Regions from separate parts of the Actinomadura sp. NTSP31 genome, predicted to be linked through region 1. Evidence: riboswitches for the same ligand, from Rfam matches in the RefSeq annotation. Region 1 holds a riboswitch; each other region holds the start of a gene.

Region 1 (7,465 bases):
TAGGGAACACGCAGGGCCCCGAGTACAGGTGTCCGTGGACGAAGGGCCGGAGGGAAGGCGGGTGTACTACATCGGGATCCCGCGAAGGGGTGACATGGAGCACCTCACGTCGAGGCTCGAACGCGCCGGGGTGCGCTCGGGGGATGTGTCATGGCGACCTTGAACTGTCCTGTCTGTGACGAGCCGTACCAGCAGGGCGATCTGCTCTGCCTGAGCTGCGGCGCCAATCTGGCGCGCCCGGGGGGCGGCCACCGGGCCGGTCCCGGCGGCTACGACCAGGGCCCGCCCCAGCACGGTGCCCCTCAGCACGGCGCTCCTCAGCACGGTGGCCCCCCGCCGCAGCACGGCCAGCCGTACCAGCAGCCGCCCCAGCACGACTACCAGCAGCCACCGCAGCACGACGCTCCGCAGTACGGCGCTCCCCAGCACGGGGCGCCCCAGCACGGTGCCCCTCAGCACGGCGCTCCCCAGCACGGCGGTCCCCCGCCGCAGCACGGCGCGCCGCCGCAGGACCAGTGGGGCCCGCCGCCGCAGCAGCCGGACGCGTGGGGCCCGCCGCAGCAGCAGCAACCGGACCAGTGGAGCCCGCCGCCCACGCCGCAGCAGCAGCCTCCGCAGCCGCAGCACGGCGCCCCGCAGCACGGGCAGCCGCCGCAGCAGCAGGACCCCTGGTCGATGCCGCCGCCGCAGCAGCAGCAACCGCAGCAGCAGCAGCAGCCGGACCAGTGGGGCGCGCCGCCGCAGCACCAGCCGCCGCCCGACCAGTACCGGCAGCCCGAGCAGCAGCCGTACCCGCCGGCGGACCAGTACATGCCGCAGCCCGGGCCGGGCGACCACCAGTACGGCCCGCCGCCACAGCAGCCGCCGATGCCGCCGCCGCACGGGCGGGAGGCGACGCTGCTGCCGCCGGACCAGCAGCGAGGCCACCAGCACCCGCAGCAGCCCGACAGCACGGCGTTCATGTGCCCGTACTGCGAGGCGGTGCTCAGCAACCCGGGCGCCGCGCAGTGCGACTCGTGCCTGCGCCCGCTGCCGCAGAAGGGCACGCCCGTCCTGCGGATGCAGTTCCCGACCGGGGAGCTGAAGGTCTCCGTCGGGCAGCACCTGGTGCTCGGCCGCGACGCCGGCCAGTCGCCGGTGGCCGCCACGTTCACGCAGTACGACAACGTGTCGCGGCGCCACTCCACGGTCTGGCTCGACCCGTCCGGGACGGCGTGGGTCCGCGACGAGGGCTCCACCAACGGGACGTTCGTCAACGGCGAGCGCCTCCCGCGCGGCGTGGAGGCCCCGCTGCGCGACGGCGACCAGCTCCGCCTGGCCGCCGACGTGACCGGCACCGTCCAGCTCGCCTAGCACGACCGAAAGCGGCGGCCCCCCGGTTCCTGGAACCGGGGGGCCGCCTCTTTTCGCGCTCCTGGCGTCAGCCCGCGCGCTTGGTGCGGGCGCGCGTCCGCTCGCGCTCCTTGGCGTCGAGCACCACCTTGCGGATCCGGACGGCCGCGGGGGTCACCTCGACGCACTCGTCCTCGCGGCAGAACTCCAGCGACTGCTCCAGCGTCAGCAGGCGCGCCGGCGTCACCGTCTCGGCGATGTCGGACGTCGAGGACCGGATGTTGGTCTTGGCCTTCTCCTTGGTGATGTTGACGTCCATGTCGTCGGAGCGCGAGTTCTCCCCGACGATCATGCCCTCGTACACCTCGGTGGTCGGCCCGACGAAGAACGTGCCGCGCTCCTGCAGGTTCGTGATCGCGTACGCGGTCGCGGCGCCGGACCGGTCGGCGACCAGCGAGCCGGACGGCCGGGTGCGCAGCTCGCCGAACCACGGCTCGTAGGACTCGAACACGTGGTGCGCCATGCCGGTGCCGCGCGTCTCGGTCATGAACTCGGTGCGGAACCCGATCAGGCCGCGCGCCGGGACCAGGAACTCCATCCGGATCCAGCCGGTGCCGTGGTTGGTCATGTGCTCCATGCGGCCCTTGCGGACCGCCATGAGCTGCGTCACCGCGCCGAGGTGCTCCTCGGGGATGTCGACGGTGAGCCGCTCGACCGGCTCGTGCTTCTTCCCGCCGATCTCCTTGGCGACCACCTGCGGCTTGCCGACGGTCAGCTCGTAGCCCTCCCGGCGCATGTTCTCCACCAGGATCGCGAGGGCCAGCTCACCGCGGCCCTGCACCTCCCAGGTGTCCGGGCGCTCGGTCGGCAGCACCTTGATCGACACGTTGCCGACCAGCTCCCGGTCGAGCCGGTCCTTCACCATCCGGGCGGTGACCTTGGTGCCCTTCTCGCGGCCCGCCAGCGGGCCGGTGTTGGTGCCGATCGTCATGGAGATCGCCGGCTCGTCCACCGTGATCAGCGGCAGCGGGCGCGGGTCCTCCGCGTCGGCGATGGTGTCGCCGATCATGATCTCCGGGATGCCGGCGATCGCGATGATGTCGCCCGGCCCCGCCTCGTCGGCGGGCTTGCGGGCCAGCGCCTCCGTCATCAGCAGCTCGGTGATCCGCACCTTCTCGATGCTGCCGTCGTGCCGGCACCAGGCGACCTGCTGGCCCTTCTTGATCGTCCCGGCGTGCACCCGGCACAGCGCGATCCGGCCGAGGTAGCTGGAGGCGTCCAGGTTCGTCACGTGCGCCTGCAGCGGCGCGTCCGGGTCGTAGGACGGCGCCGGGATCGTCTCGGTGATCACCGAGAACAGCGGCTCCAGGTCCTCGCTGTCGGGCATGCCGCCGTCGGCGGGCTTGGCCAGCGACGCGCGCCCGGCCCGGCCCGAGGCGTACACGATCGGGAAGTCGATCTGCTCCTCGGTGGCGTCGAGGTCCATGAACAGCTCGTACGTCTCGTCCACGACCTCGTCGATGCGGGCGTCGGGACGGTCGGTCTTGTTCACCACCAGGATCACCGGCAGCTTGGCCTCCAGGGCCTTGCGCAGCACGAACCGGGTCTGCGGCAGCGGGCCCTCGCTGGCGTCCACCAGCAGGACGACGCCGTCCACCATGGACAGGCCGCGCTCGACCTCGCCGCCGAAGTCGGCGTGGCCGGGCGTGTCGATGATGTTGATGGTCATGCCGTTGTGCCGGACGGCGGTGTTCTTGGCGAGAATGGTGATGCCCTTCTCGCGCTCCAGGTCGTTGGAGTCCATGACGCGGTCGTCGACGTCCTGGTTCTCGCGGAAGGCACCTGACTGCCAGAGCATGGCGTCGACCAGCGTCGTCTTGCCGTGGTCGACATGGGCGACGATCGCGACGTTCCGGAGGTCGTCGCGCGTGGAGATGGGCATGCGGGCTCGCCTTGCGTGAGAGTTCGGGAGTCGCCGCAGACGCGCGGCTGCCTTCATTCTACTTGCCGCACGGCGCAACCCGCTCCGAGCCGCCCGTCCCGTCGCTCCCAGCGGCCCCGATTGGCCATCTTTGCCCATCCTTTGTAATCTTCCCGAGATCCGGTCGTCCGGAGCCCCACCCCCCGGGGCTGCGGCCGGACCGCCGAATCCACCGCGGCACCCACCCGCGGACGAACCGGGGACCCATCCCCCTGGGGTGAATCGACGCACGTCGTAGGGCGACTCCTGGCCCGAACCCGTCAGCTAACCCGGTAGGCGAGCAAGGAGAGGAGAACACCGGCTTGGCACCGGACCCCCGTTCCCGGCGGCGCATCGCGCCCGCCGCGGCAGCCGGCGTGCTGCTGGTCGCCGGCCTCGGCGCCACCGCGCCCGTCGCCGCGCACGCCGCGACCCCCTTCGGCCCCGCCGCCGCACCGTCGGCCACCGGCACGCCCAGTCCCCTCCCCACCACGGAGAAGGGCCTGAAGCAGAGCCTGAAAGAGCTGAACGACGAGGCGGAGACGCTCACCGAGCAGTACAACAAGACGCGCGTCGACCTCGGCCACGCCGTCAAGGCCGAGCAGGCCGCCGCCAAGTACGCGCAGCAGCTGGTCAAGCAGACCGCGCCCGCCCGGCAGCGGCTCGCCCAGCTGGCCGCCGCCAACTACATGAGCGGCGGGCCCGACGCGATCTTCAGCTCCGGCGGCAGCGCCGACAGCCTGTCCGACTCCGCCTACCTCCAGCAGAACCAGGCCACCACCGTCCTCGCCCTGCAGAAGCAGGTCGACCAGGCCGAGGCCGCCCAGCGCGCCGCGCAGGACCGCACCGAGCAGGTCAAGCAGGCCCAGGCCAAGGTGCAGACGGCGCGCAAGGCCGCCAAGGCCAAGGTGGACGAGGTCGTGAAGCGCCTCGACAAGCTGACCACCACCCACACCACCGACCCCAAGTCCGGCCTCACCGCCACGATCAAGGGCTCGGACCTGCCCGCGAAGATGGCCCGCAAGGCCCTCACCAAGCTCGGCAGCCCCTACGTCTGGGGCGCCGCCGGCCCGAGCTCCTTCGACTGCTCCGGCCTCGTCGTCTGGGCCTACGCCCAGGTCGGCAAGTCGGGCCTGCCGCACTACACCGGCGACCTGTACCAGCTCGGCAGCAAGGTCTCCCGCGGCTCGCTGCGCGCCGGCGACCTGGTGTACTTCGGCAGCAACCTGCACCACATGGGCATCTACGTCGGCGACGGCAAGTTCCTGCAGGCCCCGCAGACCGGCGATGTGGTGAAGATCTCCAAACTGTCCACCCGGTCCGACTACGCGGGCGCGAACCGGATCTCCTAGGGAGCCGCCGCCTCAGCGCAGGTCGGGTTCCAGTTCGGCGATGACGGGGCGGTCGCCGGGGAGCCAGGCCACGTCGTACAGATCGTCGCGGGCGAGCCAGCGCAGGGCCAGATGCTCCAGGGCCTGCGGCTCGCCCTCGACGATCTCGGCGGTCCAGACGCGCAGCAGGGCGCGCTCGCTCAGCCGCCAGTCGCCGCCGACGCGGCGGAGCGGGCGGATCTTGATCGCGAGCTCCTCGTGGCACTCGCGGACCACGGCGTCCTCGTCGGACTCGCCCGGGTCCACCTTGCCGCCCGGCAGCTCCCAGCCGCCGGCCATGTGCGGCGGTTCGGCCCGCTGGGCGGCGAGCAGCCGCCCGTCCCGGATGATCGCCGCGCCCACGACTACCAGATCGCCGATGGTGACCAGCCCCTCCCGTTCCGCCCGGTCATTCTGAGACGGCGGGTTCCGCCCGGACGGTTCCGGTGCGGGCCGCCTCGACCTGACGGGTCGCCGCTTCGACGATCTTCTCAAGGCGGTCGCCGTGGGCGCCGCGCCAGTACACCTGGCCGCAGTCGGCGCAGCGGCCGTAGACGTCGTAGCTGCGGCGGGTGCCCGCTTCGAGGTCCCGCTCGACCTCCTGCTTGTCGACGGGGAGCAGGACGCCGTTGCAGGCGGTGCAGCGCGTCCAGGGGCTGAGGACGGGCGCGAAGCGGTCCAGGAGGTCGCGGAGCTGGTCGTCGGGGCGGGAGCCGCGGACGTAGGCGCCGAACCAGAGCGCGCGGCGGCGCAGGAGGCCGCGGTCCTGGGTGAGCAGGACGCGGCGCTCCGCGTTCGCCTGGACGACGAGCGCCGGGTCGTCCATGTCGTTGTGGTAGGCGGTGTCGAGGCCGAGGAGCCGCATCCGGCGCGCCAGCGTGCCCAGGTGGACGTCGAGCAGGAAGCGGGGCGCCTCCTGGCCGGGCTCCAGCGGGACCGGCTGGGGGCGGGGCACGGCGTCCACGCGGACCTCGTCGCCGGCGGACGGGCGGGCGGACGCCTCGGCGGGCTCGCCGCCGACGGTCAGCCGGCCGACCTCGGGGAGCGGGACTCCGAGCGACTCCACGACGTGCCCGAGCGTCGACGTCCCGTCCCACGGCACCCGGCGCAGCGGTTCGCGGCGGGCGGCGGGCAGGAACATCAGCAGGTCGTCGGCGATGCGGACGCGTATCTCGGACTCCACGCCGCCAGCATGCCACGCGGCGCCGACGGTCCTCGCCGGATTTTCCGGCGGCGTCAGGCGGCGGCGAGGCGGCCCGCCGCCGACTCCAGCGCGCTCAGCAGGGACGGAACGTCGTGGCCTTGCAGCACTCCGGCCCGCTTCACGACCCGGCCGCCGACGATGACCGTGTCGACATGGCGCGTCTCGGCGGACAGGACGACGGCCGCGATCGGGTCGTGCGCCGCCGCCATCCCGAGGCTGTCGGTGCGCAGGACGATCAGGTCCGCCTGCTTGCCGGGCGTCAGGGACCCGGTGACGCCGGCGAGCCCGGCCGTCTCGGCGCCGCCGAGGGTCGCGGCGCGGAGGGCCTGCGCGGTGGTGAACCAGGTGCCGGCGCCGCCCGGGCGGGCGCGCTCCAGGAAGTAGGCCGCCCGCATGACGCCGAACATGTCGCCGGGGCCGCTGGCGACGGTGTCGGCGCCGAGGCCGGTCGGGACGCCGGCGGCGTGCGCGCGTCCGGTGGCCGGGTCGCCGATGCAGAGGGCCGCCTCGACGCCGGGCGTGGCGGAGACGGTGCCGCCATTGGCGGCGATCTTCTTGAACGCGTCCTCGGTGTAGAAGTTGGCGTGCACGTACATGGCGGGGTGGCCGAGCAGGCCGTTGTCCTCCAGGAACGCCAGCCCCCGCGCGGCGCTCTCGGCCCCGTGGCCTCCCATGTGGACGGTGACCGGCAGGTCCAGGTCACGGGCCAGCCGCCATTCGGCGAGCGCGCGTTCCTCGCCGGCGATCTCCGGGCCGAGCGCGGCCAGCCACATCGACACGGTCCCGGCCGGGGCGTCGAAGTACTCGCGGCGGACGCGGGCCGTCTCGGCGGCGAGCGCGTCGAGGTCGCCATTGCCGCCGTAGCAGTAGCCGAACACGGCGCGGACGCCGGACGCGCGGAGCGCGGCGATGTCGGCGCCGGTGTGGTCGGGGCTGAACATGATGTGCGACCAGTCGACGACGGTCGTGATGCCGGAGTCGAGGCACTCCAGCGCCCCGGCGAGGGTCCCGGTGTAGACGTCGTCGGGACGGTAGCGCGGTGCCAGTTCGCCGAGGACGCGCCGCAGGTAGGCGGGCAGCGTGCTGTCGGGGAGGATCGCGCGGATCGCGGTCTGCCAGGTGTGCCGGTGGGTGTCGACGAAGCCCGGCATCACGATGCGGCCGGTCGCGTCCAGCACCTCGGCGCCGGGCGGCGCGGCCAGCCCGGGGCCGACGGCGGCGATCCGCCCGTCCTCGACGAGCACGTCCGCGCGTCCCAGGACGCTGGGTGCGGGAGCGGTGTCGATGACCGTGCCGTTGCGGAGAAGCAGGGAGGTTGTCATGGCTCGAAGCTTAAAGAAAAGCTTTTTAAAAAGCAATGGAGTGGACGAGTATCCTCGGGATGTGCGCGATGACGACGGCGGGCCCCGCGACGAGGTGGACGAGCTGGCCGCGGCCTGGCGGCGGGACGGCCTCGGCGAGGACGTCATCGCGATGCTGGAGGTCAGCAAGCGCGCCGCGCGCATCGGGGCGCTCGTCCAGCAGGCGCTGCGCGGGGAGCTGGCCGACCTCGGCCTCACCTACGCCGAGTTCGAGGTGCTGACCGCGCTGACCAGGGCC
Region 2 (7,465 bases), on a different contig from region 1:
GGCGGCGTCCAGGTCCGCGAGCGCGGCGATGAGCTCGTCCTCGGTCCGCGTGACCGGACCGGGCGCGTGCAGTTCGAGGTCGAAGTAGCCGTCGGCGTGCTCGCCGTCCTCCGGCAGGTGCAGCACGATCGGCCGGTCCAGCAGCGCGTAGTCGAACATGATCGATGAATGGTCGGTGACCAGGGCGTCGGCGAGCAGGAGGAGGAGCGTCACGTCCGGCACTCCCCCGACGTCCCGCATGGCCCGCGCGGCGGACGGCGGCAGGTTCGCCCGGCACAGGTAGTGCGGGCGGACGAGCAGGACGATCTCGTCCCCGAGCTCGCGGGCGAACCGCGCCGGGTCCACGGGCGGCTCCATCCGCCTGACGGGCCGGCCCTTCGGCCCGGTCCTGAACGTCGGCGCGTACAGCACGGCGCGGCGTCCGTCGTCCAGGCCGAGGGAGCGGCGCAGCGCGTCGACCTCGGCGGCCAGCTCGTCGTCCCCGCCGACCCCGGTGACCAGCGGGTCGTTGCGCGGGTAGCCCGCCGGCAGCAGCTCGGCCCGGACGCCGAGCCCGCTGGCGAGGGTGTCCACGTCGTGGTCGGAGCGGACGAGGAAGCAGTCGAAGCGATCCACCATCCGCGCGAGCCGGGTCCGCTCCGACGCGGGGCCGCTCTTCAGCCGGGGCTGGTCGAGGCCCATCAGCTTGTACGCCGACCCGTGCCAGGTCTGGATGTAGGTCGTCTCGGGGCGCTTGCGCAGGTCCGCCGGATAGCCCTGGTTGTCGATCCAGAACCGCGCCCGCGCCAGGGCCAGGTGGTAGCGCCAGGAACCGCGTCTCACCAGCGTCGCGTCGGACGGGAACCCGTCCGTGGACGACGCGTACGACCAGACCGCCTCGACGGGGCGGCCCGAGCGGCGCAGCTCCCGGTAGATGTACTTCGGGTTGTCGGAGAACTGCCGGCCGAGGTGGCTCTCGAACACCACCAGGTCCTTGCGGACGGGCAGCCGGGTCAGCACCCGGTTGAACACCACCGCCTTGGTCCGGCCCGAGGTCAGCGTACGGCGCACGGACCTCTCCAGCCGGCGCGCCCGCCGCCGGCCGAGCCGCGCCGGCGGGCTGGCGGCCGCGCGCGCGACGGCCCCGGCGGCACGCCGCCTCCTCGGGTCGCCGGTCCGGAGCGTGAACGCCAGATGCCCGCCCTCGGTGACGTAGGAGCACAGCGTGTCCCCCGCGAGGCGCGTCAGCCGGGGCCGGACTGGCAGCCCGACCCCGGCGAGGTCCGGCGCGCCGGGCCCGGCGGGCGGCCCCGGCCGGGTGATCATCTCCTCGCCGTCCGCCGTCACGCGGAGCCGGACGTCCCACACCCGGTCGGCGAACCCGAGCGGCCGGATCCGGGCGCTCGGATCGAACCGGGCACGCCACGCCAGCCGGTCGCCCTCGTGGACGATCTCGGCGGGCACCCGGACCCGGCGGGCGCCGCGGCGCCGGTCGCGGAACTCCAGCGACGCCGCCAGCTCCGCGCCGGGCGGGATCCGGCCCAGCGGGTTCAGCACGTGCCCGGCCATGTGCGCGCGTCCGCCGCGCATTTCCAGCCGCGTCACGGTGGCGGCCGGCCGCAGTTCCTTGAGCGGGCACAGATGGAAGCCGAAGTCGGTGACGTCCAGGACGCGGCGGCCGAGGTCGCCGCGCGGCGGGCCCGCGCCCCAGAAGATCCGCCCGTCCCGCTCCACCAGCGGCGCGTGCAGCTCGCACCCCCTGTCCGGGAGGTACTCGGCCGCGGCGAGCGCTCCGGCCTGGTCGCCCTCCTTGATCAGGTAGGCGGCGATCGCGGGCAGCGGGTTCGCGGCCTCGAACACCACCGGGTCCAGCCCGGCCAGGTAGCCGGCGGCCAGATCCAGGAACCGGGCCCGGTAGACCGGGTCGCGGTCGCGCAGCTCGCGCAGGTAGAGCAGCAGGTCGTGATTGACGAACTTGACGTCCTTGGCGTGCTTCAGCCCGTCCGCGCCGCGCAGCTCGAACAGCATGTCGATGCGCCGGTGGATCTCCAGCCGGTCGGCGAAGTTGTGCAGCTCGTCCCGCCGGTTGGAGATCGTCGGCATCACCGTCCGGTCTCGGACCAGCCAGTTGTAGACCCGGTGCGGGATCAGGGCCGTGCGTCGCGCCGCCAAGTAGGCCTCGGCGCTGAACAGCAAATCCTCGTAGTGCAGCCGCTCGACGAACCGGAGCGCGCCGTCCTCCAGGAAGTCCCGCCGGTAGAGCTTGTTGGTCGACAGCGTGTCGTAGAGCAGGTCGGGGTTCTCCTCCAGCGACCCGTACACCGTGCTCCGCTGGTACAGCCACGGATACCAGGGTCGGACCCGGTCCTTGGCGTTCTCGGGCAGGTCCAGGAAGACCCGGTCGCAGCGCCCGGAGACCAGGTCCGCGCCGCTCTCCTGCGCGGCCGAGAGCAGGTTGAGGCAGGCGTGCGGGTCGAGCAGGTCGTCGCTGTCGAGGAACATCACGTACCGGCCGTCCGAGCGTTCGACGCCGACGTTGCGCGGCCGGCCGCAGCCCCCGGAGTTGACCGGCAGGTGCACCGCCCGGACCCGGCCGGGGTGCGCGGCGGCGAGCCGGTCGGCGGCCTCCCCGGTGGCGTCGGTGCTCGCGTCGTCGACGACCACGGTCTCGACGCCGCCCAGCGACTGCGCCAGCGACGAGGCGACCGCCCGCGGCAGCCGCCGGGCGTCGTTGTAGGCGATCACCACCACGCTGACATCCGGGCGCACCCGCATGGGCCATCCCCTTCCGCTCCTCGGCGTGCAGGGATTCCTTTCCCGCAAGGAGGCGTCAAGGGCCAACTCTGATCAAAAGCTGTCAATGCTTAGCATTACCCGACAGGACCCGGCAGATCACCCGGGAACGCCAAAGGCGCCCGGCCGGAACCGGGCGCCTTCTTTCCGCACGAAACGATCTTTTCCGCGCGGTGGCGACGATCAGGACTTGGCGTAGTCCGGGTATCCGTAGCCGACGACTTCGGACTTGTCGCGGACCTTCTCCTGGACGGCATTGCCGGTGTTGCCCTCGACCGTGCTGATCGTCCCGTTGCCGTTGTCCTTGACGACGAGGCCGACGTGGTCGATGCCGTCGATCCCGCCGCGGGACCCGTTCTGCCAGTCGAAGAACACGACCGCGCCCGGGCGGGCCTTCGTGCCCCACTTGCCCTCGTCCTTGAACCAACTGGCGTGCTGGACGGTGTAGGCGTCCCAGCCCATGTTCCGCACGCCGGTCTGCGCGCTGAGCCAGGAGACGAACATGTCGCACCACTCGGCGCCCTTGTAGTCGCCGACGCTGCCGCCGTCGCGCCGGGCGGTCACCGCGGCGTGCGGGGTGGAGGCGTACCAGTCCGCGTACTTGGTGGACCCGTTCCGGCCCTCCTCCACGCCGACCTGCGACTTCGCCAGCTTGATCACGGTCGACGCGGCGACCGTGCCCGCCTTGCGCGCCGAGCGCCCGGACTCGGACCGCTCGGACTTGACGTGCTCGGACCTGCCGGCGACCGCCCCCTCGCGGCTGACCGCGGCGGCGGCCTGCGCGGGGGTCTCGGCGGACGCGGTGTCCCCGCTCAGGGGGTTGAAGATCGCGAGCCCGACCGCCCCGGCCATCACACCCGCCACGGCGACGCCCACGGCCCGGTCCTCGGGGCTCATGCGGGCGAGCGCGGCGCGGGGGGCGGCGCCGTTCAGGCGCAGCGCGCTCAGTCGGGGGGCGATGTTCTCGAAAAGACGATCGAAACGACCGGTCATGCAGGGAATCTCCTTGTCTCCCATGACGCCTACCGGGTTAGCTGACGGATTCGGGCATGGAAGAGCCCTACGGCGCGTACTGACGGACGCGCCGATTCACCCCTGGAACCTTGGGTCCCCGGCTCCGTCCGGTCGGGTGGACCTGGACGGACTCGGCCTCGCACCGCGGAACGCGGTGCCGGATATTCGGATGTATCTCAGCGACTGATCTCGAGGAGGGCGCGCATCGTGTGGCGCGCGTCGCGTGCGGAGCCCGCTCCGCGACCCTCGGCCGCGCATGGAAGCGGCCGGCGTGCAACGCATGGAACGCGCTGCGTGATTCGGGAAAGAAGGTACCAATGCTCAGCGGAAAAGCAAACCAGGAGCAAAAGGATCTTTTGCCTGGTCAGCACCCCTCCGCGAGATGATCGAGCACCCCCGGGCGCGCGGTCTCTGCGATCTTTCTCCGGGGCGCCGGAAACCCTTATGGGAAGGGCGATGCCGATAACCGCCGCGAGCGCCCGAAAAGGTAAAATGATCAAATGGCGCCGGGCGGACTCGGTCGCCCGGACCCGGACCGGCGCGCGTCGCAGATCACACCGGCCCCGCCTTCCCGAGCCGGTGTGCTGTGCATCACCCCCGGCCGCCGGCCGGCCCCGACCAGGGGGATGGTCACTCCACGTGCAGGGCGAACATCGTGGTGTCGTCGGCCGCCCGGTCGTGCTCCATCCGCGCGAGCACCTCGTCCAGCGCCAGCTCCGGCCCCGCCGAGGAATCCCGCAGAATGCCGGTGAGCCGCGCTATCCGCTCGTCCAGATCGGCGTCGCGGCGCTCGACCAGGCCGTCGGTGTAAAGGAAGATCAGATCCCCCGGCCGCAGTTCCGTGGAGATCGTCTTGTACTCCCAGTCCGGCAGGGCGCCGAGCAGCGGGTCGCGATGGACCTCCAGCGGCTCGGCGTGGCCGTCCCGCACCAGGATCGGCGGCAGGTGCCCGGCGCACGTCCATTCCATGACGTGCCGGTCCGGCCGGTAATGCCCCACGAGGGCGGTGCCCGTCGCCGGCGGGTCCATGCTGCCGACCAGCTCGTTCAGCCAGCCCACCAGCCGCCCCGCCGGCTCGCCCGTGCACGACAGGCCCAGCAGCCCGTTGCGGCTGCGCGCCATGGCGGCCGCGGCCGGCAGGCCGTGCCCCGCCGCGTCCCCGATCGCGAACAGCGCCCGGCCGTCCGGCATCACCCGGGTGGCGAACCAGTCGCCGCCGATCCGCGCCGTGCTCTCGGCCGCCAGCGCGCGGATCGCCACGCGCAGCCCGGGCAGCTGCCCGACCTCCTCCTCGTCCGGCAGGATCGCCCGGCGCAGCGTCACCGCCACCTTGCGCTCCTGGGCCGTGCGCGCCTGCTGCTTCAGCATCTGCCGGCGCGTCTCCGCCAGCGCCCGCTCCACCCCGCGGCGCCGCGTGATGTCCTGCGACACGATGTTGATCGACACCGGCAGCCCCGCGTCGTCCAGCACCGGCTCGGCGAACACCCACAGATGCCGCGGCGCCCCGTCCTTGCCGATCACCCGGTGCTCGGCCTCCACCGGCTCCCGGCGGGAGAACATCGTCTGGACGGCCTCCTCCACCAGCGGCAGGTCGTCCTCGGCCACCACCTTCGGCAGGTCGTGCGGCGCGGGCGGCACCTCGTCCGGGCCCAGCCCGTAGTTGGCCAGCATCTGCGGCGTCCAGTCCGCCTGCCCGGTGACCAGGTCCCACTCGCCGAACCCGATCAGCGCCAGCCGCTCCACCCGCTCCAGCCGGCGCGCGCTGCGGTCCTCGCCGGAGTGGTACCGCCAGGTGGCGCAGACGCCCGTCGGCACCTGGACGCACCGCACGCTCATCCGCGACGAGCGCGACAGCCCGCCCTGGACGGTCGAGTACATGATCGAGTCGCGGTCCAGGGTCGTCCCGCCCTCCAGCACCGCGACGTACTCCTCGAACAGCCCGCTGAGCGCCGCGCCCGGGTCCGTCCGCAGCAGCCGCAGCCCGGTCAGCTCCTCGGCGCCGCGCCCGAACAGGTCGCGCGCGGCCCCGTTGAGCTCGGCGTACAGGAAGTCCTGGACCTCGCCGTCCGGGCCCCGCACCGGCACCAGGTGCGCCGCCGAGTCCAGGGTCCCTTCCAGCAGCCCCCGCGCCACCGGGTCCGCGGGCAGGCCCGCGATGAGGCCGTCGTCCCCGTCGGTGTCCTCGGCCGCCAGCCGGTGCAGCAGGTCCTCAGCCTCGGACACCACGCCCCGCTGGGCGGTGCCCTCCGCGCGGGGCGGCCGCCTCCCGGCCACCACCGCGCCCTCCGTCCCGGCGCCCCCGCCCTGGACGACCATGGCCGCCGCCTCCGGCAGCTCCATCTCCAGGTCGCGGGCGAGCCAGATGAGGTGCTGCAGGGCCTCGCCGGGCGGCACCCCCAGCCGCCGGGCCAGCACCACGCGCGCCTCGGCCATGACCGCGCGGTCGTGCGCCGCCCCCCGCAGCCCCTCGAGGTCCGCCGCGTGCACTCCGGGCGGTCCCCACGTGCCGTCCGCTTCCGACACCCAGTCCCCCATTCGGCGTTTCATGCCCTGGGAGAAAAAAGCTACATACGTCGGCGAAGGTCCGTTGGCCGCCATCTTCGTTAGCAGCCCGGATCTTTACCCGTCTTTTTCTTTTCGCCCCGATAAGACCGCTTTCACTGACCTTCCGGGAACGAACCCATGGGCGTCCCTGTGACCCGCATCACATGCCCGGCCAGCGACGTCACGCGCCCCGCCGCCACCTCGGCGGACGTCCCCTCCGGATGCAAGGTCAACACTACGACGATCTTGCCCCTGACCAGCCCCGTCGTATGAAGCGCGGGCCGCCCGAGCCCCAGCGCCTCCGGCGCCGGCCGCCCGTCCGGCACGTCCTCGAACCCCGACCACCCCTGCTTGACCGCCCACCTTCCGGGCAACGCCTCGGGAATGCCGAAGACCTGATCGAACCCGTCCGCGCCCCGCACGGCCATCCTCCGCAACTCCCGCAGAACGAACCGCCCCTCCGGCACCCCCACCGCATACCGATAAACCCGCACGACATCCCCAGCACTAATCCCCGTGTATCCCCACCACCCGGACATCCCCTCCGGCGGCGGCACCGTCTCCCGCAACCCGATCCGCCGCACCATCCGCTCAACGACCTCCGCCCGCCCGCCCCGCTCCCACACCTCGTCCGCCGCCGCGTCATCACTCGCCCGCAGCATCGCCTCCACCAGCTCCCGGTCCCTCCCCCGGACCACGCGCCCCCGCAAGCAGTCGAGCGCCAAGAGAATCTTCACCACCGACGCCGCCCGGAACACCTCCGCCGGCCGCCGCTCCACGACCGTGCGCCCCACCGCCAGATCGAAGACCGCCCACGAGGCCCGCACCTCACCGCACCCCGCCCAGAACCCGGTACGCACGACCCTCCAGACTGCGCTAGAGTAATCACGCCCGCTGCGGCGGGCACCGGGACGTAGCGCAGTTTGGCAGCGCACTTGACTGGGGGTCAAGGGGTCGTGGGTTCAAATCCCGCCGTCCCGACAGAGAAAGACCAGGTCAGAGGGGCTTCGGAGATCACTCCGGAGCCCTTTTTCGATCTTGAAGGTCGATGGGGAGCCAAAAGGGGAGCCACCGTCACCCGATCTACGCCGACTTGCTCGGACCGAACACCGCGTCGACGACCTCCGCGCCCTTG
Region 3 (7,465 bases), on a different contig from region 1:
GGCGTGGCTGTACGCCGCGCACATGGGCGCGAAGGTGATCGTCAGCACCACCGCCGACCTCGGCTACTCCGCCTACATGCGGCAGACCGTCGAGAAGCTGTGGCGGGACGGCGTCGTCATGGTCGAGGCCAGCAACGACTTCGACTCCACCGATCACCAGGGCGGCATGTTCTGGCCGCACGTCGTCCCGGGCAACGGCCTCGTCCCGAACAGCAAAGGGGTGCCGGACCCGCTGGCCAACACGCTGACGACCACCTACCGGACGCGCTCGGGCCAGACGTCGTTCGGCGCCAAGGCGATGTTCTCCGTGGCCACCCAGGGCGGTTCGACGTCGGAGTCGACGCCGACGACCGGCGGGGTGTTCGGGCTGCTGCTGTCCTACGGGATCCAGGCGGGCCGGCCGCTCACGAACGAGGAGGCCGTCCAGGTGCTGCGCGCGACCGCCTCCGACATCGACGACCCGTCCCTGCCCTGGCCCGGCAAACCCGGATGGGACCGGCAGTACGGGTACGGACGGCCCAACGTCGCCAAGGCCATGCAGGCGGTGAAGGACGGCGCCATCCCGCCCGTCGGCTCGATCACCGGCCCCGACTGGTACGCGCTTTACGATCCGACGACCACGAAATCCGTCGATGTCACCGGGTATGTCGCCGCGCCACGGTCGTCCGGCTACCGGTACGAGCTGGAGTGGGCGCCGGGCATCGAGCCGTCCGACGGCGCCTTCACGGAGGCCGGTTCCGGTTCGGGCACCTCACCCCACGACGGGCGGATCGGCACGCTCGACCTGTCGCGGGTCCCGGAATCGGTGTGGAACAAGCCGTACAAACTGTCGGACGACAAGGCGCTGTCGGCCAGCGAGCAGTACACGGTCACGCTGCGGCTGCGCGTATGGGACGCCTCCGGCCGGATGGCGGAGGAGCGGCGCGCGATCGCCGTCCACCACGATGCCGCCCTGCGCGCCGGATTCCCCAAGAAGCTCGGCGTCGGCAACGAAAGCCAGCCCGCGATCACCGAGCTCCAGGGCCGGAAGGCGATCGTCTACGCCGACGGCGACGGCCGCGTGCACGCCCTCGACGGCGCGTCCGGCAAGGAGCTGCCCGGCTGGCCCGCCACGACGCTGCCGACCGTCCCGCAGCGCACCTACCCCGGCATCGACCCCGGTCATGAGCCGGTCGTGGCACCGGTCGCGATCGGGGACCTGTTCCACGACGGCCGCCGGGAGGTGGTCGTGACCAGCACCACAGGCCGCACCTATGCCTTCGACGCCTCCGGGCGGCTCCTGCCCGGCTGGCCGAAGACCCTCGACGCCGGGGTGGTGCCGCCACCCGTCCCGCGTCCCGCCCTGGAGTACACCAGGCTGCCCGTGCGGGGCGCGACCGCCTCGCCGGTCCTGGTGGACCTCGACGGCGACGGGCGCCTCGACGTCGTCCAGACGGGCTGGGACGGGCGCGTCCACGCCTGGCGCCCGGACGGCTCCGACCTGCCCGGCTGGCCGATCGAAGTGCGCGCGGGCAACGGACCGCCCGCCGGGTACATCCGGATCGACGACCACAAGCTGCCCGGCACCCCCGCCGTCGCCGACCTCGACGGCGACGGGAAGCCCGAGATCGTCCTCCGCTCCCAGCTGTCGGACAGCAAGGGCGGCGGAGAGCAGTTCTACGGCGCCAACTACGCCTTCGCCTTCCACGCGGACGGGACGCCCGTGCCGGGCTGGCCCGTCCGGCTGTCATCGGTCATGACCTTCTACGGGAGCGCCCAGGAGTTCATCACCGAGGGCGTCAACCAGCCCGTGACGGCCGACGTGGACGGCGACGGCAAGGACGAAGTGGCCACGGGTCCGTCGTTCGGCCCCACCTACCTGATCTCCGGCACCGGCAAGATCCTGCGCGACTTCGGCCCGCTCGCCAACCCCGCCCTGGACCCGTCCGCCGTGCTCGGCGGCCATCTGCCCGCCGACGTCCCGCTCTCCTTCACCACCTCCGGGGCCTTCGGCCGGTTCGGGCCGCTGAACCGGCTGGGCTACACCGAGGGCGGATCGGGGGCCGCGTCCCTGGTCGCCGCGCTGCTGTTCCCCGGCAGCGGGCAGCCGATCGGCAACTACCAGCGCGGCTACGACGCCGCCACGGCCCTGCCCGTGCCAGGCTTCCCGCAGCGCCGCACGGGCCTGGCCTTCCTCGGCTCGCCGATCATCGTGGACGTCACCGGCGACGGCCGCGCCGAGGTCGTCGGCGGCGGCGACACATCCACTTTGCACGCCTTCGGAGGGTCCGGGCAGGCCGCCGGGTTCCCGCTGTTCACCGGCGGCTGGACGATCTGGTCCCCGTCCGCGGGGGATCTGGACGGCGATGGTAAAACCGATCTTGTTGTCTCCACCCGCGAGGGTTACCTGTTTGCGTGGGCAACCGCAGGTAAAGCCGCGGGCCCGCAGTGGTCCACCTACCACCACGACGACCGGCGTACCGGGCGATACGGCCCCCCGGATTGACCCGCCGGAGGCCCCGCATCCCTCCAGGCGCGAGATCATCCGAACTTTTTTTGGTGCCGGCGGACTGGCCGTGAGCCCCCGCGTGGTGGGGGTTTTGGGTTGTCTTTGCTGGTGGGCCTGTGGTTTGGGGTGGGCTTGACGAAATATGGGGTGGGTTGAACCTGTTGTGGATGTGTGACCGACGGGGAAGCCCGTCCGGGGCGCCCGCTTCGATCTGACGAAGGGCGCATCGAGTCCCTGATCATCAGGACGGCCGATCAAGGCACGTCCGCCGCCGAGTCCGCACACAGCGCCGATCTTCAAAGGCCACGCGGAGCCGGGGACCCACCGAAACACCGGGGTGAATCCGCACCCCCGCATGCGCGGGGTGACGGTAGGGCCACTTCCACGCCCGAACCCGACAGCTAACCCGGTAGGCGGACTGGAAGAACCTCAGGAGAACCCTTCTCATGACCGCTCCCACCTTCGATCTGACCAAGCGCATCGGCACCCGTGTCGCCGCCGGCGCCGTGCTGTCTGTGGCCGGCGCGTTCGGCATCGCCTCCCTCACCCCGGCGGCGCACGCCGACACCAAGCCCGCGCAGCCCGCGAACACCGTGCACGTCGCCGCCGTCTCCAAGGCCGACACCAAGGGCGCCGAGGGCGCTGCGGCCGGTGCCAGCAGCGGTAAGGCCGGTGCTTCGGCGCAGGACGTGATCAAGCTGGCGCGTACCCAGGTCGGGACGCACGAGGACGCCTCGGGTAACAGCAAGTTCAACGACTGGTACGTCGATTCCTCGCTGGGTCAGCTCAACGCCCACCGGATCGGTGCCAAGAGCGCCTCGGTCTACAAGGGCCAGTCCTGGTGCGACATGTTCGTGTCCTGGCTGGGCCAGAACACCGGCGCCAAGGGCATGGGCGCTGACGCCTACACCGTCAGCCACGCCCAGTGGTTCAAAAAGACCGGCCGCTTCGGGCAGACCGCCAAGCCCGGCGCCGTGGTGTTCTTCGCCTGGAACGGCGGCGGCATCAAGGGCATCGACCACGTCGGCATCGTGGTGAAGGACAACCACGACGGCACCATCAACACCATCGAGGGCAACACCGGCAACGCCGTCAAGGAAAAGGTCCGCGACACCTCCACCGTCGCCGGCTACGGCTACCCCGAATACCGGTAACCCCGGCGGGGCCGCACCACGGCCCCCCGCCCTCCCCCTTTCTTCCCGCACCGTCCAGTGGTGCTTCCCCCCTTCCTCCCCCCGCGCGATCACGACCGCGTGCCGCGCACCGGACCCCGTCACGCCCGAACGGTGTGACTCCTCATGCCCTGAGCGGCGTGACCCCCCGGTGCCTGGACCACCGAGCGAAGGATGCACATGCAGCAGCGAGCCATCGACACCGCCCTGTCCGCCCTGACCGGTACCGCCCTGGCGGGCCTGCTGGTCGCGGGCGTGGCGGTCGAGAGCGCCCACGGCGCCCCGGCGGACCAGCCGATGGCGCACCACACCACCTCCCAGCAGGCGACCGGGCACCACACCACCGGCCACACCACCGGCCACACCGCCGGCAAGGCCGCGACCAAGACCCGCGGCGTGCTGTCGGGCAGCACCACCGCGTCCTACTTCTGGGACGACGGCTCGGGTGTGAACGGTGACACCGGCGCCCCCGCCAGCGGCAAGCCGATGCAAAAGGGCCTGTTCGCCAGCCCCAGCTGGCCCATGAACACCAAGGTCAAGGTCACCTACAACGGCCGCAGCGTCACCGGCTTTGTCGGCGACCGCGGCCCCGGCGAGCCCTCGCACCGCGGTGTCATGCTCGACCTGGACACCTACACCTTCCGTCACCTGGTCGACGGCCACAAGCCGAGCAGCAAGTACGACACCGGCACCTCGGTCGGCCACCTCAAGGGCGTCAAGTACCAGGTCCTGTCCTGGGGCCACGGCGCCGGCAAGAAGGGCACCCCCAAGCCCCTCGGGTAACGAATGAACGAAAAGGGCGGCATCCCACTCGGGATGCCGCCCTTTTCGCGTCCCGGGTCGCGCCGTCAGGAACTTGAACCCCGAACTCGTCACCGACAGCGGCGTCACCGAGCTGCTTCCGGTGGTGGTGACGTCCCAGCACGCGCTGCCCGGGCTGGGCGGTCGGCTGCTGGATCTGGACGTGCTGCGCCCAGCCGAGGCACGCGAGATGCTGGGGCGGCTGCTGGCGCTGCACGTCGGCGTTCCCGATCCCGCCTCACCGAGCAGGTCGCGGGCACCGAGCGGCTGGTGGGGTTGTGCGGCGCTGCCGGCCGCCCACCCCGCAAACCCCTGGCCGCCACCCTGGCGCGGTTGGAGGCCGCAACGATGCTCACGGCCCGCGACCTCGCCCGGGGGCTCGACATCACTCGGACCAGCGCCGACTCCGTCGACGGCACGCCGAGTGGAGATCCTGCGGCGCCGCCGTTCCCGATCGCCTTCCTGGTCATCGCCGAGCATCTGGCGGCCCCGCCGGCACGAGAATTCGAAGATCGATTCGGCATGGCGTAAACAATCTTGTGGGGGTTTAATGAGGCAACGGGGCCGTTGGTGCAGTCCAAGCCATGAGATACGCGTCGGAGAGCGGATGCGCGGCCTATGAGTGTGGACGGTCGGTCGACCGTGGGGCGGATCGTGTCGCCCTTGCTGGTGGGACGGGACGCCGAGATGGCGCGGCTGCTGGCCGCGGTCCACCGGGCCCCCGCGGCGGTGGTGATAACGGGCGAGGCCGGCATCGGCAAGACGCGGCTGGTGGCGGAGATGGCCGCCCGCCCGGAGCTGCGCGGCGTACGGGTGCTGACCGGCACGTGCCGCTCGATCCGCGAGCCGTTCCCGCTGGGCCCGATCGTCGAGGTCCTGCGCGACGCGGGTCCGGCGCTGGCCGGGGCGGAGCTGTCGCGTGTCGCGGGCGCCCTGCGGCCACTGCTGCCGGAGCTGGAGGACGTGCTGCCGCCCGCGCCGCAACCGCTCGGCGACCGGGCCGCCGAACGGCACCGGATCTTCCGCGGGCTGGCCGAGGTGTTCGCGGCGCTCGGCCGGGCGGTGCTGGTGGTGGAGGACGCGCACTGGGCGGACGAGCAGACGCTCGAGTTCATGGACTACCTGCTGGCGGGCCCGCCGCCCGCGCTCTCGGTGGTGGTGACCTACCGGGCGGAGAACGCGGGGCCCGACCTGCGGCTGGTGACGGCACGACCCGCGCCGCAGGTGACGCGCGTCCTGCTGGAGCTGGACCCGCTGGACGTGGAGCGCACGCGCGAGCTGGCGCAGGCGATCCTGGGCGCCGAGCGGATCACCGAGGAACTGGCGGTCTTCCTGTGCGAGCGCGGCTCGGGTGTGCCGCTCGCCGTCCAGGAACTGCTGGCACTGCTGCGCGAACGCGGCACGCTGGCGTGGCGGCGGGGCCGGTGGGCGCGCAGGATCGTCGCGGAGCTGGACGTGCCGGTGCGGGTGCGCGACTCGGTGCTGGAGCGGGTGGCGCGCCTCTCGGAAGGCGCGCGGGCGGTGGCGGAGGCCGCGGCGGCCCTGATGACCGACGTCCCGCAGGCGGTTCTGCTGGCGGCCTCCCGGGGCGGCACGGCCGACGGTCTGGACGAGGCGGTCGAATCGGGCCTGATCGCCGAACGCGGCGCGCACTTCGGGTTCCGGCACGTGCTGGCGGCGCAGGCGGTGTACGAGGGCATTCCGGCCACGCGCCGCCGTGCCCTGCACGGCCGTGCCGCCGACGCGGTCCGGAACCTGGACCGGGTGCCGCTCGGCGTGCTGGCGCACCATCTGCGCAAGTCCGGCCGTGAACGGGAGTGGGTCGAGGTCGCGGTGCGGGCCGCCATGCAGGCGATCGAGCTGCGGGACGACGCGGAGGCCGTCCGGCTGCTGGAGGGCGTGCTGCGCGACGCCGACCTCACCCCGGTCCGCCGGGCGGAACTCGCCGTCCTGCTGGCGCGGGCGTCGTTCGAGATCCTGCACGTGCCCGATCTGCGCGAGGTCTTCACGCGCGCGCTCAGCCCGGGCCTGCCGCGGCGGCTGTGGGCCGAACTGCGTTTCCGGTACGGCCTGCATCTGGACGCGGTGGGCCTCGACCCGGACGAGAAGTGGGCGACCGTCCTGGAATCGGTCGAGGACCTGGACCGCCGCTCGGGTCTCGCCGCGTGGGCGATGCTCGCACTCGGCATGCCCACCGAGCCGACCGGCCTGGACGTGGCCGAACGCGCGCGCTGGATCGACCGGGCCATCGCGATCGTGCCGGACATCGAGGACTCCGCCCAGCAGCAGTTCGTCCTGGGCAAGCTGGCGATGGCCAGGTTGATCACCGGGGATCCGCGCTGGACCGACCTCGCCGCCCGGATGCGCTCCGGCCCGGCCGAGCTCGACTCGCGGCGGGCGAACGGGTTCTACTCGCTCGGGCTCAGCGCCGGGTACGCGGGCCATCACGAGTTCGCGCGCGAGTCGCTGCGGACCGCGTTGGACATCAGCACCGAGGTCGACCCCACCGGAGGGATCGCCTACCGCAGCCGCTCGGCGCTGCTGCTGCTCTCCTACCTGCGCGGCGAGTGGGACGGGCAGGCCGACGCCGTCCCGGAGGTGCTCGAAGGGCTCAGCGACCGGATCGAGTGGATGTTCGCCGAGGTGGCGGCGGCCTGCCTGGACCTCGCGGTCGGGCAGCCGTCCGGGCTCACCGACCGGCTGCGCGCGCTCGGCGAGGCGGCCAAGCCGGGGGACGCGACGCTGCTGCCGATCATCGTGGACGCGTGGCTGCGTTCGGCGATCGCGCGCGGTGAGGCCGGCGACGCGATCGCCGCCACCGCCGGGCACGTCGCGCTGTGGGAGTCGCGCGGCATGTGGCCGGTCGGGTTGCGGGCCGTCCCGGCGCTGACCGAGGCCATGATCGCGGTCGACCGCCGGGACGATGCCCGCGCGCTGGTGAGCCGGTACGCCGCCCGGTCGGACGGCCTGGACGCCCCGCTGGCCGCCTGCGCGCTCCGGTACG
Region 4 (7,465 bases), on a different contig from region 1:
GGCGGGATGGGCGCCGGCATCGACCGGATGATCATGGCGTTCACCGGCAAGGGCATCCGCGACACGATCCTGTTCCCGCTGGTCAAGCCCGAATAGTCACCGGCAGGTCGCGCAGCCCGCGCAGGACGAGGTTGTCGCGGTACACCAGGTCGGCGTCCCCGGCCGCGAGGGCCACATCGCGCTCGAAGAGCTTCTTCAGCGCGATCCGGCCCTCCAGCCGGGCCAGCGGCGCGCCGAGGCAGAAGTGGACGCCGTGCCCGAACGACAGGTGGCGCGGCGCGTCCCGGCCCTCGGCGTACCGCAGCAGGGCGAGCCGGTCGGGGTCGGTGAACGCTGACGGGTCCCTGTTGGCGGCGCCGGTCAGCAGCAGGACGAGCCGTCCCCGCTCGATCACGGTGCCGCCCAGCTCGGCGTCCTCCAGCGCGGCCCGCAGCGTCAGCTGGACGGGCGGGTCGTAGCGGAGCAGCTCCTCCACGGCCGCCGCGGCGTTCTCCGGGTGCTCCCGGAACACCGCGAGCTGCTCCGGATGCCGCAGCAGCGCCAGCGCGCCGTTCCCGATCAGGTTGACGGTCGTCTCGTGGCCCGCGACGAGCAGCAGCACGCACGTCGCGAGCAGCTCCTCCTCCGACAGGACGTCGCCGCCGTCCGAGACGCCCACCAGCGCGCTCAGCAGGTCGTCGCGCGGCTCCGCGCGGCGCTCGGCGGCCAGCTCGCGGAAGTAGGCGGCGAACTCCGCGCGCGCCTCGTCGCGCAGCGCGATCTCCGCCTCCGGCAGCAGGAAGTCCGGGTCGAGACCGCGGGCGAGGGCGTCCGACCAGCCCTTGAACAGGTCCCGGTCGCGCGGCGGGACGCCCAGCATCTCGCTGATCACGATGACGGGCAGCGGGTACGCCAGCGCCGAGATCAGGTCGACCTCGCCGGACACGCCGTCGAGCAGCTCGTCCACCAGCGCCTCGACGCGCGGCCGCAGCCGCTCGACCAGCCGGGGTGTGAACGCCTTGCTGACCAGCCGGCGCAGCCGCGTGTGGTCCGGAGGGTCCATCGTCAGGAACGAGCGGTTCCGCTGCGGCGCCTCCCGCCACAGGCCGCCGCCCTCGGGCCGGTGCCCGAACCGCGGGTCGCGCAGCGCCTGCTCGCACAGTTCGTAGGACGTGCTCACCCACAGGCCCACGGCCGTCTGCCGCAGCCTGCCGCCCGCCGCGAGGCTCCGGTAGTGCGCGTAGGGGTCGGCGCGGAATGCCGGATCTGACGGGTCGAACCCGAGGATCGCCGCCGCGTCCGCGTCCTGCCCCGATGTCCGCGCCACCTGATCCTGGGTGTCCGTCATAGGGCAAGTCATCCGAAATTGAGACGTGATGTCAATAGTGACGAGGCTCAGGCCGATTCGCGGACGACCAGCTCCGGAGCGAGGACCACCTGGCGGTGCTGGTGCGACGTGCCCTCCCGGATCTCGGCCATGGCCAGCTCCGCGGCCTCCCAGCCGAGCGCCCGGCGCGGCTGCTTGACCGTGGTCAGCGGCACCGCGGCGCTGGCGGCCAGCTCGATGTCGTCGTAGCCGACCACCGCGATGTCGGCCGGGACCCGCGCGCCGAGCCGGGTCAGCTCGTTGATCAGCCCGATGGCCAGCAGGTCGTTCGCGCAGAACACCCCGTCCGGCGGCGGCGACATGTCCAGGACGCGCCGCGCCGCGCGCCGGCCCTCGGTCGGGCTCAGCGCCTCCTGGACCAGCACGGGCGGCTTCCCCAGACCGGCCTCCACGAGCGTGCGGGCCGCGCCGTCGCGGCGCTCGACGCAGGGCTGCGGCTCCGGCGCGCCGGTGACGAACGCGATCCGCTCGCGCCCGATGCCGAGCAGATGCGCGGCGGCCAGTTCTCCTCCCGCGACGTGGTCGACATGCACGGCGCACGCGTCGGAGACGTCCCGATCCATCAGAACGACGCTCAACCCGGCGGCGCGCAGCCGCCGCATCCCGGCCGGACCCAGCCCGACCGGGACGATCAGGGCGCCCGCGGCGTGCTGCTCGTCCAGCAGTTCCAGCGACCGGGCCTCCTTGGCGGCGGAATGGTCACTGGACAGCCAGAGGGCGTCGTGGCCCGCCGCGTTCAACGCCTCCTCGGCGCCGCGCGCCACGTCGGCCGCGTAGGGATTGGTGAGGTCCTCGACGACGACGCCGAACAGCCGGCGCGGCTCGTCGCCGAACTCGCCCGCGGTGCGGTCGGGGCCCGTCCGGAGCCGGCGCGCCGACTCGTTCCGGACGAAACCGAGCTCCTCGATCGCCGCGCGGACACGGTCACGGGTAGCTTCGGCCACGAGATCTGGCCGGTTTAGGACATTCGAAACGGTCCCAACTGAGACCCCGGCACGCCTCGCGACCTCGCGGATACTGGTCTGTGGCAAGTCGCTCCTCGTCCGCCCCGGTGGTGTTTCCCCAGGTAGTTGGGCTTTCCTGTGTCAATCCCCGAAAACCCGGTCACGCAATGCGACCATCCGGGCACAGATAGCACGTAACCAGCGCTTGACGGGCCGGATCCGGCCGCCTAGCGTTCCGAGCCGAAGCGTAGCTTGAAACGATTCACGATCTTCGTCCGCGGCGAGATCCGGTGAGTCCAGGGAGGAAGGACGGGTTCGGAACGGCGAGCCAGACCCGCCCCTGCCAACGTGGCCAACGAGTGAATCGTCACCCGGAGTTCCCCCGCAAGCCCCCGCAATCGGCCTAACGGCCACCTCCGGCCAAGCTTCGCGAGACAGCAAAGGAACCGAACCGATGATCTAGTCCGGAAGGCTCCGGACCCGGCAACCCAACGCATGCAGATCGAGGCCCAACCCGTGCCTGTGCAGCGGACGGCTGCATCCCCGCGGTCATCAACCACGGACGAGGGAGGACGGAGTGGAAACAGCCACACTCGATTTCGGGCTGAGCGACGAGGAGATCAGGTTGCTCTCCCAGATCGCCAGCGGTGTCACCGCTGATGTGGCGGCGCGCAAGCTGGAACTGAGTGCACGAACACTGCGCCGCCGGTTGCGCAACATCTGCGACCGGCTGGAGGTCAACACCCCTATCGAGGCCGTGGTGTGGGCGGCCCGCAGGCAGCTCATCTAGTAGCGCGACTCGACGACGCCCGTCAGGGGACGGCGGGCGTCACCCGGAAACCAGCCCGACCGGAAGCAAGTCCAGCGATGCGAACTCGTCCGACCCCGCAGCGGCGGCGCCGAACCCCTGACAGGTAGGTCCCTGGCAGAAGCGCCGCCGCGGGACGAGTTCATTGCTTTGCCCTTGGCGGTCGGCCCTGGGGGGCCTCCCTTCGGCGGGCAAAGCGGCGATCGCAGCATCGCTCCGACTCGCCCTGGGGGCTCGCTGCGCGATCAGATTCTCGCAAGCTCGAATCTGGCTTCGCATGCGATCGCAACGCTCAGGTCCGCCCGGGCTCGGGTTAGGACGCGTTTCCGTTGCGGTCCTGCGGGGTCGCGGTTGTTGGCGGGGGGTTACGCGACTCGGACTACGCCGGCTATGGGGCGGCCGGACAGGGACGCTATGCGGACCACGTCGCCGGTATGGGGAGCGTGGATCATCTTGCCGCCGCCGACGTACATCCCCATGTGGTGCAGGTCGGAGTAGAAGAAGATCAGGTCGCCCGGCCTCATCTGGCTCTCCGAGACGTGGGTCCCGGCGTTCCACTGGCTGCCGGTGTAGTGCGGCAGGTTGATGCCGACCTGCTTGTAGGCCCACATCGTCAGGCCCGAGCAGTCGAACGTGGTCGGGCCCGCCGCGCCCCAGACGTACGGGCTGCCGAGCTTGGCCATCGCGTACCGCAGCGCCTGCGCGGCCTTGCCGTCGCCGATGACGGGCAGCTTCGCCAGCAGGGCCGGGTCCTTCTTGACGGCCTTGCCGCGGACCTTCTCGTAGGCGGAGGTGACCTTCTTCTTCTGCTCGGTGAGCTGCGTCTTCAGCTGCGTCACCTGCTGGGTGCGCTCCTCCGCGGACTTGCGCGCGCGCTGGGCGGACTGCATCGCCTGCATGAGGCCGAGGACCTGGGTGCTGTCCTGGGTGGCGAAGTAGTTGAGCGTCGCGGCCTGGTCCAGAACGGCCTGCGGGTCCTGGGCGGAGATGAACGAGACCGTGGGGTCGGTGCCGCCCTGCATGTAGCTGGTGGCGGCCAGGGCGCCGACCTTCTCGCGCAGGCCCTCCAGGGACTTCTGCTGGCGCGTGGCGTTGGTGGCGGCGACCTTCGCCGCCCGCTGCGACTGCTGCAGCTTCACCTTCAGGCCGTTGTACTGCTCGGTGAGCTGCTCCAGCTGGTCCGCGAGCTTGACCGCCTGGTCCTTCAGCTCCTTGGCCGACGGGTCGGGGTCCGCGTGCGCGATGGGGAACGAATGGGGGGCCACCACGTGGGGTGTGATGGAAAGGGCGGTGAGCGCGCCGGCGATCGTGAGCGCCCGGACGCGGAAACGAGCCGTCCGCACCAAATCTCCTCTCCTTGTCCGCCTACCGAGTTAGCTGACGGGTTCGGGCCGGAGCAGCCCGTCCGCTACCGCGCGCGGATATGGGTCCACGCGGCTGCGGATTCACCCCAGACGGCATCGGCGGGGGCGGTCCCCCGAACGCTCCGAAAGTGGGTCCCCGGCTCCTCGGGGCGCCGGCTGCGGCCCGTGGACTCGGCGGTGCGGCCTCCGTTTCACGGAAGGCCGACGTCAGAGCGGGACACTAACGGAACCGCCAGGGGATGCCAACCAGAACATGCGAATTCGCAGGTCGTGGCGGACGGTGCGCGGGGTTAACGCCGGGTTTGACGGCCCTTGGCGGGCCGGCGGGAAATCTGGGGCCAGTGCGGTGCGGTGGGTCCGGCACGGCCGCCGGTGGCAGGGAACGGGCGGGGTGTTCGGTAACCTCGCCTGTTTGTGGAAGTCGTGATCAGGCGTGCCCGTACCGCCGACGTTCAGGGGATCCGCAGGCTGGTCGATCTGTACGCCGGGTCGGGGCGACGCCTGCTCAAGAAGTCCACGGTGAAGCTGTACGAGGACGTCCAGGAGTACTGGGTCGCCGAGGACGTCGAGGGCGCGGGCCCCGGGGAGGCCGGCCCCATCGTGGCGTGCGGGGCCCTCCACGTGATGTGGGAGGACCTGGCGGAGGTCCGCTCGGTCGCCGTCGACAAGGGGTACGGCGGCCGCGGGATCGGGCACCGCATCGTCGCGCGGCTCCTGGAGACCGCGCGGGAACTCGGCGTCCGGCGGGTGTTCTGTCTTACCTTCGAAGTGGAGTTCTTCGCGCGCCATGGTTTCCAGCAGATCCTCGGTACTCCGGTGGCGCCAGAGGTGTACGAGGAACTCCTCCGCTCCTACGACGAAGGCGTTGCAGAGTTCTTGGACCTCGACAGGGTCAAGCCCAATACGTTGGGAAACACCCGGATGTTGCTTCGCCTGGAGGACTGACCCAGATGAGTGATTCCCCCAACCGCGGGCGGCCCTACCAGCCGCCGCAGGGGCAGGGTTCGTACGGACCGCCGCCCCCGTACCAGGGTTCCCCGCAATGGCAGCAGCCCGAGCGGCAGGGGCAGGCCCAACCGCCCGCGCAGCAGTGGCAGCAACAGCAGCAGCCTCCGTCCCACCAGCAGCAGTGGCAGAACCCGCAGCAGGACCAGTGGCAGCAGCCGTCGTACGAGTCCTATGAGCAGCCGGCCTACGACCAGTACGGCGGCGCCTCCGGCGGGGACATGCCGCTGGCGCCCATCATGCGGCGCGCGGGGGCCCGGCTCATCGACAACGCGCTCGTCGCGGTCTTCGGGTTCGCGCTCGTCCTTCCCATCACGATCGGCGCGTTCGGGCTGGGCAAGCCCGGCAGCAAGACGGAGGACGAGGGCGGCATCTGGAACTGGCCCATCATCTTCACGCTGTTCGCGGTCCTGTCGGTATTGCCGTTCATTTACGAGGCCGTACAGCTGTCCATGTGGGGCCGGACACTCGGCAAGCGCTTCTTGGGCATCGGTGTCGTCCAGGCCCGTCCCGCCGGGAACCCGCTGACGACGACGCAGGCCGTGTGGCGGGCCGCCATCACCCACGTCGCCTACCAGATCGGCGTCTTCTTCTTCCTCGTGCTGGCCGTGATGGTGTGGCAGTACTTCGCCTACGGGATGGTGCTGGTCTGGGCGGGTGCCCTGATGGCCTACCTCTGGGCCATCTGGGACCAGCCGCTGCACCAGGCGCTGCACGACCGCTTCGCCGACACCCTCGTCATCGACGAGCGCGTCGGGTACGGCGAGTACGCCGAGTACACGGAGTAGGTCCGCGATGGCGACATCGCAAACGCCGGCACAGGGGTCGGAGGAGCCGTCCGGGCCGGAGAGCGGCCTCCAGAACGACGGGTCCCCACCGCAGGAGGACGGGGACGGCCCGGCGCTCGCCGAGCCGGGGCAGCGCCTCCTGGCGCGCATCGTCGACACCCTGATCGTCGGCCTGCCCGTCATCATCGTGGTGAAGGAGTTCGTCTCCGGCCACCAACTCGACGTCGTCGCCCCGCCCGCCGTGGCCGGGTGCATGCTGCTGTACGAGGCCGTCCAGCTCGCCATCTGGGGGCGGACGCTCGGCAAGCGCTTCGCGGGGATCGAGGTCGTCTCCGCCGTCCCCGCCTTGCCCGGCCGTGAGGGCGCGGCCACGGGTGCGGAGGAGGCGGGGACCGCCCCGTCCGCCGCGGGCCCGCCGCAGGCGCCCTACGGCCGTCCGAGCGCCCTGCGGGCCGTCCTGAGGGCCGCGGTGTACGCGGTGCCGATCGCGCTCCGGCCCGTTCACATTCTCGGCCTTCTGGCGGGCGTGTTCTGGGTGGCGAACGCCGGGTTCATATACGAGGGGACGCGCCGCCAGGCCCTCCATGACAGGCTCGCCGGCACCCTGGTCGTAAAACGCCGCACGCCTTGATTCACGGGCGTTCCGCGGCTCTCTCCGACATACCGGTGCTGTGCCCCGCATACGCGCGGTGACGGTCCCGTCCTGATCGCGTCGGCCGCTTGTACGCCGGGCCGGCGGGAGTTTGGCGGGGATCCCCGTGTCGTTTCGGACACCGGGCTTGCACGGGCCAATGCCAGCTCGTTCCGGACACGTTCGGGTTACGGGCGAGATTCCCGGACGATGTGTCTCGTGCCGGAAGGCGCCTCCGGTTTGGGATCTGCTTCCGGCGGGCCGGGGACTCGGCCTTCATTGCGCCGGGCCACTTACTCCGGAGGGGACGCCAGTCTCACGCGGACCGGGGCAGGTGGCCGCTTTGTACCGCTTATCCACAGATTTCGGGATCGACTAGTGCCGATGGCGTTACGCTCCGGCGTCCGGCCGGGACTTCCGGGGTGCCGGACGGCAACAGATTTCGTCTCGGCCCCGCTGTTCGTCATCTGTCCACATCCCCCGGTGGCAGCCCCTGCGCCCCTGGTGGCGCGGCGTGCCGGTCCGCCGTGCATTCCTGGCGCCTGCACCGGTTAGTGCC

Evidence for each region. A riboswitch is a leader RNA that binds a small molecule or an ion and turns the genes downstream of it on or off. The one in region 1 is predicted to bind cyclic di-AMP.
Region 2: linked by a shared signal. The riboswitch ahead of ACA514_RS17545 (CHAP domain-containing protein) and the one ahead of ACA514_RS28980 (NlpC/P60 family protein) in region 1 are both predicted to bind cyclic di-AMP.
Region 3: linked by a shared signal. The riboswitch ahead of ACA514_RS21790 (CHAP domain-containing protein) and the one ahead of ACA514_RS28980 (NlpC/P60 family protein) in region 1 are both predicted to bind cyclic di-AMP.
Region 4: linked by a shared signal. The riboswitch ahead of ACA514_RS15565 (NlpC/P60 family protein) and the one ahead of ACA514_RS28980 (NlpC/P60 family protein) in region 1 are both predicted to bind cyclic di-AMP.

Annotation. Positions count from the first base shown of each region.
Region 1 is NZ_JBGNUT010000019.1:18,166-25,630, reverse strand. It holds gene ACA514_RS29000 (4Fe-4S single cluster domain-containing protein) at 1-163, shown strand, start outside; gene ACA514_RS28995 (hypothetical protein) at 67-882, opposite strand; gene ACA514_RS28990 (FHA domain-containing protein) at 868-1,353, shown strand; gene typA (translational GTPase TypA) at 1,421-3,274, opposite strand; cyclic di-AMP (ydaO/yuaA leader) riboswitch at 3,482-3,608, shown strand; gene ACA514_RS28980 (NlpC/P60 family protein) at 3,616-4,644, shown strand; gene ACA514_RS28975 ((deoxy)nucleoside triphosphate pyrophosphohydrolase) at 4,657-5,025, opposite strand; gene ACA514_RS28970 (Mut7-C RNAse domain-containing protein) at 5,072-5,845, opposite strand; gene ACA514_RS28965 (amidohydrolase family protein) at 5,899-7,188, opposite strand; gene ACA514_RS28960 (MarR family winged helix-turn-helix transcriptional regulator) at 7,250-7,465, shown strand, end outside.
Region 2 is NZ_JBGNUT010000009.1:137,356-144,820, forward strand. It holds gene ACA514_RS17540 (CDP-glycerol glycerophosphotransferase family protein) at 1-2,754, opposite strand, end outside; gene ACA514_RS17545 (CHAP domain-containing protein) at 2,956-3,765, opposite strand; cyclic di-AMP (ydaO/yuaA leader) riboswitch at 3,776-3,933, opposite strand; gene ACA514_RS17550 (PP2C family protein-serine/threonine phosphatase) at 4,417-6,333, opposite strand; gene ACA514_RS17555 (hypothetical protein) at 6,444-7,124, opposite strand; tRNA gene ACA514_RS17560 (tRNA-Pro) at 7,238-7,311, shown strand; gene xerC (tyrosine recombinase XerC) at 7,414-7,465, opposite strand, start outside.
Region 3 is NZ_JBGNUT010000012.1:182,483-189,947, reverse strand. It holds gene ACA514_RS21795 (FG-GAP-like repeat-containing protein) at 1-2,485, shown strand, start outside; cyclic di-AMP (ydaO/yuaA leader) riboswitch at 2,766-2,918, shown strand; gene ACA514_RS21790 (CHAP domain-containing protein) at 2,935-3,642, shown strand; gene ACA514_RS21785 (hypothetical protein) at 3,841-4,443, shown strand; gene ACA514_RS21780 (hypothetical protein) at 4,795-4,992, shown strand; gene ACA514_RS21775 (AAA family ATPase) at 5,131-7,465, shown strand, end outside.
Region 4 is NZ_JBGNUT010000008.1:58,490-65,954, forward strand. It holds gene lysX (bifunctional lysylphosphatidylglycerol synthetase/lysine--tRNA ligase LysX) at 1-96, shown strand, start outside; gene ACA514_RS15550 (cytochrome P450) at 83-1,327, opposite strand; gene ACA514_RS15555 (LacI family DNA-binding transcriptional regulator) at 1,375-2,397, opposite strand; gene ACA514_RS15560 (LuxR C-terminal-related transcriptional regulator) at 2,831-3,100, shown strand; gene ACA514_RS15565 (NlpC/P60 family protein) at 3,484-4,461, opposite strand; cyclic di-AMP (ydaO/yuaA leader) riboswitch at 4,465-4,656, opposite strand; gene ACA514_RS15570 (amino-acid N-acetyltransferase) at 4,897-5,427, shown strand; gene ACA514_RS15575 (RDD family protein) at 5,433-6,275, shown strand; gene ACA514_RS15580 (RDD family protein) at 6,283-6,906, shown strand.